2 regions of the Streptomyces sp. NPDC059917 genome follow, and region 1 is predicted to be linked to the other one. Evidence: riboswitches for the same ligand, from Rfam matches in the RefSeq annotation. Region 1 holds a riboswitch; the other holds the start of a gene.
The links. A riboswitch is a leader RNA that binds a small molecule or an ion and turns the genes downstream of it on or off. The one in region 1 is predicted to bind ZMP and ZTP.
Positions count from the first base shown of each region.

Region 2: another riboswitch for ZMP and ZTP. It lies ahead of ACFWAR_RS01960 (bifunctional 5,10-methylenetetrahydrofolate dehydrogenase/5,10-methenyltetrahydrofolate cyclohydrolase); the one in region 1 lies ahead of glyA (serine hydroxymethyltransferase).

Region 1 is NZ_JBHWLC010000013.1:120,942-124,141, reverse strand. Features, by position in the region: gene rocD (ornithine--oxo-acid transaminase) at 1-1,213, opposite strand, end outside; ZMP/ZTP riboswitch at 1,323-1,413, shown strand; gene glyA (serine hydroxymethyltransferase) at 1,449-2,717, shown strand; gene trpS (tryptophan--tRNA ligase) at 2,986-3,200, shown strand, end outside.
Region 2 is NZ_JBHWLC010000002.1:161,792-164,991, forward strand. Features, by position in the region: gene ACFWAR_RS01955 (peptide MFS transporter) at 1-152, opposite strand, end outside; gene ACFWAR_RS01960 (bifunctional 5,10-methylenetetrahydrofolate dehydrogenase/5,10-methenyltetrahydrofolate cyclohydrolase) at 309-1,154, opposite strand; ZMP/ZTP riboswitch at 1,231-1,340, opposite strand; gene ACFWAR_RS01965 (class I SAM-dependent methyltransferase) at 1,422-2,186, shown strand; gene ACFWAR_RS01970 (RNA polymerase sigma factor) at 2,400-3,200, shown strand, end outside.

The DNA.
Region 1 (3,200 bases):
GCAGCTGGTCGAGGCCCCAGTCCAGGTCCTCCTTGCTGATGACCAGCGGCGGTGCGATGCGGATGGTGGAGCCGTGGGTGTCCTTGACCAGGACCCCGCGCGCCATCAGCCTCTCGGAGATCTCCCGGCCCGTGCCGAGCGCCGGGTCGATGTCCACCCCGGCCCACAGCCCGCGCCCGCGCACGGCGGTCACCGCGCCGCCGCCCACCAGCAGCCCCAGCTCCCGGTGCAGGTGGTCGCCCAGCTCGGTGGCGCGCTGCTGGTACTCGCCGGTGCGCAGCATCGCGATCACCTCCAGGGCGACCGCGCAGGCCAGCGGGTTCCCGCCGAAGGTGGAGCCGTGCTCGCCGGGGCGGAAGACCCCGAGCACGTCCCGGTCGCCGACCACCGCCGACACCGGCACCACCCCGCCGCCGAGCGCCTTGCCCAGGATGTAGAGGTCCGGCACGACGCCCTCGTGCTCCAGGGCGAAGGTCTTCCCGGTCCGCCCGAGCCCCGACTGGATCTCGTCGGCCATGAACAGCACGTTCCGCTCGCGCGTCAGCTCCCGTACGGCCGCCAGGTAGCCCGGCGGCGGCACCAGCACCCCCGCCTCGCCCTGGATCGGCTCCAGCAGCACGGCGACGGTGGTGTCGGTGAGGGCCGCGGCGAGGGCGTCGAGATCGCCGTAGGGGACGACGTCGAAACCGGGCGTGTAGGGCCCGTAGTGGTCGCGGGCCTCGGGATCGGTGGAGAAGGACACGATGGTCGTCGTACGGCCGTGGAAGTTGTTCGACGCGACGACGATCCTGGCCTGGCCGTCGGGGACGCCCTTGACCTCGTAGCCCCACTTGCGGGCGGTCTTCACGGCGGTCTCCACCGCCTCCGCGCCCGTGTTCATCGGCAGCACCAGCTCCTTGCCGCACAGCGCGGCCAGTTCGCCGCAGAAGTCGGCGAAGCGGTCGTGGAAGAAGGCGCGCGAGGTGAGCGTGACCCGCTCCAGCTGCTCCTTCGCCGCGTCGATCAGCCTCCGGTTGCCGTGGCCGAAGTTGAGGGCCGAGTAGCCCGCGAGCATGTCGAGGTAGCGCTTGCCCTCCACGTCGGTCATCCACGCGCCCTCCGCCGAGGCGACGACGACGGGGAGCGGATGGTAGTTGTGCGCGCTGTGCGCGTCGGCGGCGCTGATCGCGGCCACAGTGGCGGCATTGCTCTGGGCGTCGGCTTGAGTCGACACGGGGTCTCCGTTTCGTCCGTGCGGGGCAGTGACGAGGGTGGCGTCATTGTCTATCTCGCTCGCGATGCGGACGGGGAAACATCGAACGCGGCGCGGCGGCTAAGCTGGCGGCACGCACGGCGACTGGCGTACGGAGAACCAACTCCGGGGGAGTCGTGCGCGCACGACCGCATCAAGGGCCGCTCGCCTGGGCCTCGCGGGGACGAGATCTGACATCGACCCCGGAGGAGCCGCCATGTCCGCGAGCCGCCACCCCGCCCTTTTCGCGACCGACCCCGAACTCGCGTCGTTCGTCGCGGCGGAGGAGCAGTTGCAGGCAGACACCCTGCGCCTGATCCCCAGTGAGAACTACGTGTCCGCCGCCGTCCTCGAGGCGTCCGGCACCGTGCTGCAGAACAAGTACAGCGAGGGCTACCCGGGCCGCCGGTACTACGAGGGCCAGCAGAACATCGACCGCGTCGAGGCCCTCGCGATAGAGCGGGCCAAGGGGCTCTTCGGCGTGGACCACGCCAACGTCCAGCCCTACTCCGGCTCCCCGGCCAACCTGGCCGTCTACCTGGCCTTCGCGCGGCCCGGCGACACCGTGATGGGCATGGCGCTGCCGATGGGCGGGCACCTGACGCACGGCTGGGGCGTCTCCGCGACCGGGTCGTGGTTCCGGGGCGTGCGCTACGGCGTCCGCGCGGACACGGGGCTGATCGACTTCGACGAGGTCCGCGACCTGGCCCTCAAGGAGCGGCCGAAGGTCATCTTCTGCGGTGGCACCGCGCTGCCGCGGACGATCGACTTCGCGGCCTTCGCCGAGATCGCGAAGGAGGCCGGGTCGGTGCTGGTGGCCGACGTCGCGCACATCGCGGGCCTGATCGCGGGCGGCGCGCACCCGAGCCCCGTCCCGCACGTCGACGTCGTCTCCACCACCACGCACAAGACGCTGCGGGGGCCGCGCGGGGCGATGCTGATGTGCCGCGAGGAGCACGCGAAGGCCATCGACAAGGCGGTCTTCCCCGGGCTCCAGGGCGGGCCGCACAACCAGACGACCGCGGGCATCGCGGTGGCCCTGCACGAGGCCGCGCAGCCGGCCTTCGTGACGTACGCGCACGGGGTGGTCGCCAATGCGAAGGCACTGGCGGCGGCGCTGCTGGAGCGTGGCTTCGACCTGGTGTCGGGCGGCACCGACAACCACCTGATCCTGATGGACCTGACCTCGCGGGGGGTGCCGGGGAAGGTGGCGGCGAAGGCGCTGGACCGGGCCGGGATCGTCGTGAACTACAACACGGTGCCGTTCGACCCGCGCAAGCCGTTCGATCCCTCGGGGGTGCGGATCGGGACGCCGTCGCTGACCTCGCGGGGGCTGCGGCCGGAGCACATGCCGGTCGTCGCCGACTGGATCGCGCGGGGGGTCGCGGCCGGTGCCGTCGCCGACGAGGCGGCCCTGGCCACCATCCGCGCCGAGGTCACCTCCCTCATGACCACCTTCCCGGCCCCGGGCCTCCCGACCACCTGACCTCCCCGCCCCAATCGCCGGCGGGGCCGGCTTGAGGCGGCCCCCGGCCACCTCCAGCCCCGCCGGCGCTTGAGGCGCCCCCGGAGGGGTGGGGGGCGGTCGGGAAAGCGGTCGCTTGATTCGCGCAAGATCAAGCCGACCGGGTACGGGCGAGTACGCGGGGTCACGCCCGCCCCCGCACCGGCCCCCACCCGCCGGAAGCGCCGGAGCCAACCGATTCCGGCCAGCGCGGGCCGAAGACCGCCCCCGCACCTGAGAGAATGGGCCCATGGCCTCTGATCGTCCCCGCGCGCTCTCCGGTATCCAGCCCACCTCCGGTTCGTTCCACCTCGGGAACTACCTCGGAGCGATTCGGCAGTACGTCGCCCTGCAGGAATCCCACGACGCCTTCTACATGGTCGTCGACCTGCACGCGATCACCATGCCGCAGGATCCGAAGGAACTCCGCGCCAATACGCGGCTCTCCGCCGCCCAGCTGCTCGC
Region 2 (3,200 bases), on a different contig from region 1:
ACCAGGATGGCGACCATGCCGTAGAGGCTGAAGCGCTCCCACAGCTCGGCGAGCACGAGGGTGGCCAGCCCGCGGGGGTGGCGGGCGCGGCCCGCGCCGGTCACCGGCGCACCCGCCCGGTCCGGCTCCGCCGCGGAGCCCTGCTTCTGCATATCCATCGATCCGTTCACATATTCATTGCAGCGCCCCGGCGGGGTGCCCGGATCGTCCTTTCGGCCAGTGCGGGGGCACGCGGAACGCCCCGGACCGTTGGGCCCGGGGCGTTCGTCGTGCGGAAGGCCCCGCAGGGGGCAGGAGGTCCCGGCGGGTCAGCCGAGGTCGGCCAGGTTCAGCCCGGCCTGCGCCGCGGCGGCCTGCACGGTCTGCTCCAGCAGGACGGCGATGGTCATCGGGCCGACGCCGCCGGGGACCGGGGTGATCAGCGAGGCGCGCGCGGCGGCCGACTCGAAGTGCACGTCGCCGCGGTTGCCGTCGTAGCCGGCGTCCAGGACCACGGCGCCGGGCTTGATGTCCTCGCCGCGGATGAACTCGGCCTTGCCGACGGCGGCGACCAGCACGTCCGCCTGGCGGATGATCGAGGGGAGGTCCTCGGTGCGGGAGTGGCAGTAGGTGACCGTGGCGTTCTGCCCGAGCAGCAGCATCCCGGCGGGCTTGCCCAGGATCGCGCTGCGGCCGACGACCACGGCGTGCTTGCCGGTCAGCTCGACCTCGTACTCGGCGAGCAGCCGCATGATCCCGCCCGGGGTGCAGGACACGAAGCCCGGCAGCCCGAAGCCCATGGCGGCGAAGGAGTGCATGGTGACGCCGTCGACGTCCTTGCCCGGGGCGATGGCCTCGAAGGCGGCGCGCTCGTCGATGTGGTGCGGCACCGGGTGCTGCAGCAGGATGCCGCTGACCTCGGGGTCCACCGAGAGCGCGGTGAGGGTGGTGATCAGTTCCTCGGTCGTGGTGGAGGCCGGGAGCTCGACGTGGCGGGAGGTGATGCCCGCCTTGGCGCAACGGTTCTGCTTCATGCGTACGTACGTCACGGACGCGGGGTCCTCGCCGACCAGGACGGTCGCGAGGCAGGGGGCGGTGCCGGTGCGTCGGGTCAGCTCGGCGGCGAGGGCGCCGGTGCGCTCCGAGATGCGGCGGGCGAGGGCGGTGCCGTCCATCAGCTCGGCGGTGCGGTGCTGCGCCGGAACGGTCTGGGCAGTCGTCACGGGGTCTCCTGAACGTCGCTGCGGGATCGCGGATCGCCCAGGCGCGCGGCAGTCGACGGAGCGGGACACCTCGGTGCCGCACTGCGTCGGGCCGCTCCCCGGTGGTGATCCACCCAAGCGCCAGTCACGGCCCACCGACCACTGTAGTCGAAGCCCGAGGTGGGCCACGAGGCGGAGAATCAAGTGGATCACAAGGCGTGCAGCTGGGACGATCGCGGCATGACACCTCATTTCGATCGTCTCGTCGCCGAGGCCGAGTCCGTGTCCGTGGACGGCTGGGAATTCTCCTGGCTGGACGGCCGGGCGACCGAGCAGCGCCCCTCCTGGGGCTACCAGAGGCTGCTGGGCGAGCGCCTGGCGGGCGTACGGGCGGCCCTGGACATCCAGACCGGCGGGGGCGAGGTGCTCGCGGGAGCGGGCCCCCTGCCGCCGCTGATGGTGGCCACCGAGTCGTGGCCGCCCAACGTCGACAAGGCGACCCGGCTGCTGCACCCGCGGGGCGCGGTCGTGGTCGCGGATGCGGACGAGCCGCCGCTGCCCTTCGGCGACGCGGCCTTCGACCTGGTGAGCAGCAGGCATCCGGTGACCGTCTGGTGGGACGAGATCGCCCGCGTGCTGCGGCCCGGCGGCCGCTACTTCTCCCAGCAGGTCGGACCGGCGAGCGTCTTCGAGCTCGTCGAGTACTTCCTCGGGCCGCAGCCGGAGGAGGTCCGGCGCGGCCGGCACCCCGACGACGCGGTGGCCGCCGCGGCCGCCGCGGGGCTGGAGGTGGTCGACCTGCGGTCGGAAAGGCTGCGCACCGAGTTCCACGACATCGGAGCCGTGATCTACTTCCTGCGGAAGGTCATCTGGATGGTGCCCGGCTTCACGGTCCACCAGTACCGGGACCGGCTCCGTGAGCTCCACGAACGGATCGAGCGCGAGGGCCCGTTCGTGGCGAACACCGCCCGATTCCTCATCGAGGCCCGCAAACCGGGACGATGAAGGGGGCCGACGGATTCGCGGCCGAAAGGTTGCACGGACACAGCGTGGCGCAGGTCACTCAATTCATGGCGTAACGAATCGACTCGGGCATGCGATGAACCGACAGGTGTCCTCGCGCGGCGCCGGAATAACGACCCCCCTCGGGCTCGTTCCACGAGTTCGCGCGATGATGTCCCGTCCCGCCCTTATATCTGCCGCAACGAGAGGCTCCTTGTGTCGCTCAGCCCGTCCCGTACGTTCCCTCCGGAGATCGCCGAATCCGAGGCCCTGGTCGCGCTCGTAGAGCGTGGCCGCGAGCAGGGTCACATCAACGGTGACGACGTGCGCCAGGCCTTCGAGGCCGGCCGCATCCCGGTGGACCAGTGGAAGCGGGTCCTGCGCAGCCTGAACCAGGTCCTGGACGAGGAGGGCGTCGCGCTGCACGTCAGCGCCGCCCCGGCCGCGAAGGCCCCCGCCAAGAAGGCCCGCAAGGCGGCGGCAGCGCCGGCCCGCACCGTGACCAAGAAGGCCGCCGCGCCGCGCCCCATCGGCGCGCGCAAGACCGCGGCCACCGCCACCGCGGCGGCGATATCCGCTCCGTCGGCCTCCGTGACCGAGGAGGAGGCGGCGGCCGAGGCCGCCGAGCCGAAGAAGCGGACGGTCAAGAAGACCGCCGCGAAGAAGGCGACGGCCACCAAGAAGACCGCCGCCACGAAGAAGAGCGCCAAGGACGGCGACGAGGGCGAGACCCCCGCGGCCGAGGGCGAGGAGTGGACCGAGGAGGACCTCGCCGACGAGGCGGAGGAGACCACCCCCGCCAAGACCGGCACCCAGGGCTTCGTGCTGTCCGACGACGACGAGGACGACGCCCCGGCCCAGACGGTCATGGTGGCCGGTGCCACCGCCGACCCGGTCAAGGACTACCTCAAGCTGATCGGCAAGGTGCCGCTGCTCAACGCCGAGCAGGAGGTCGAGCTCGCCAAGCGGATCGAGGCCGGCCTCTTCTCCGAGTACAAGCTCGAAGAGGAGGAGGAC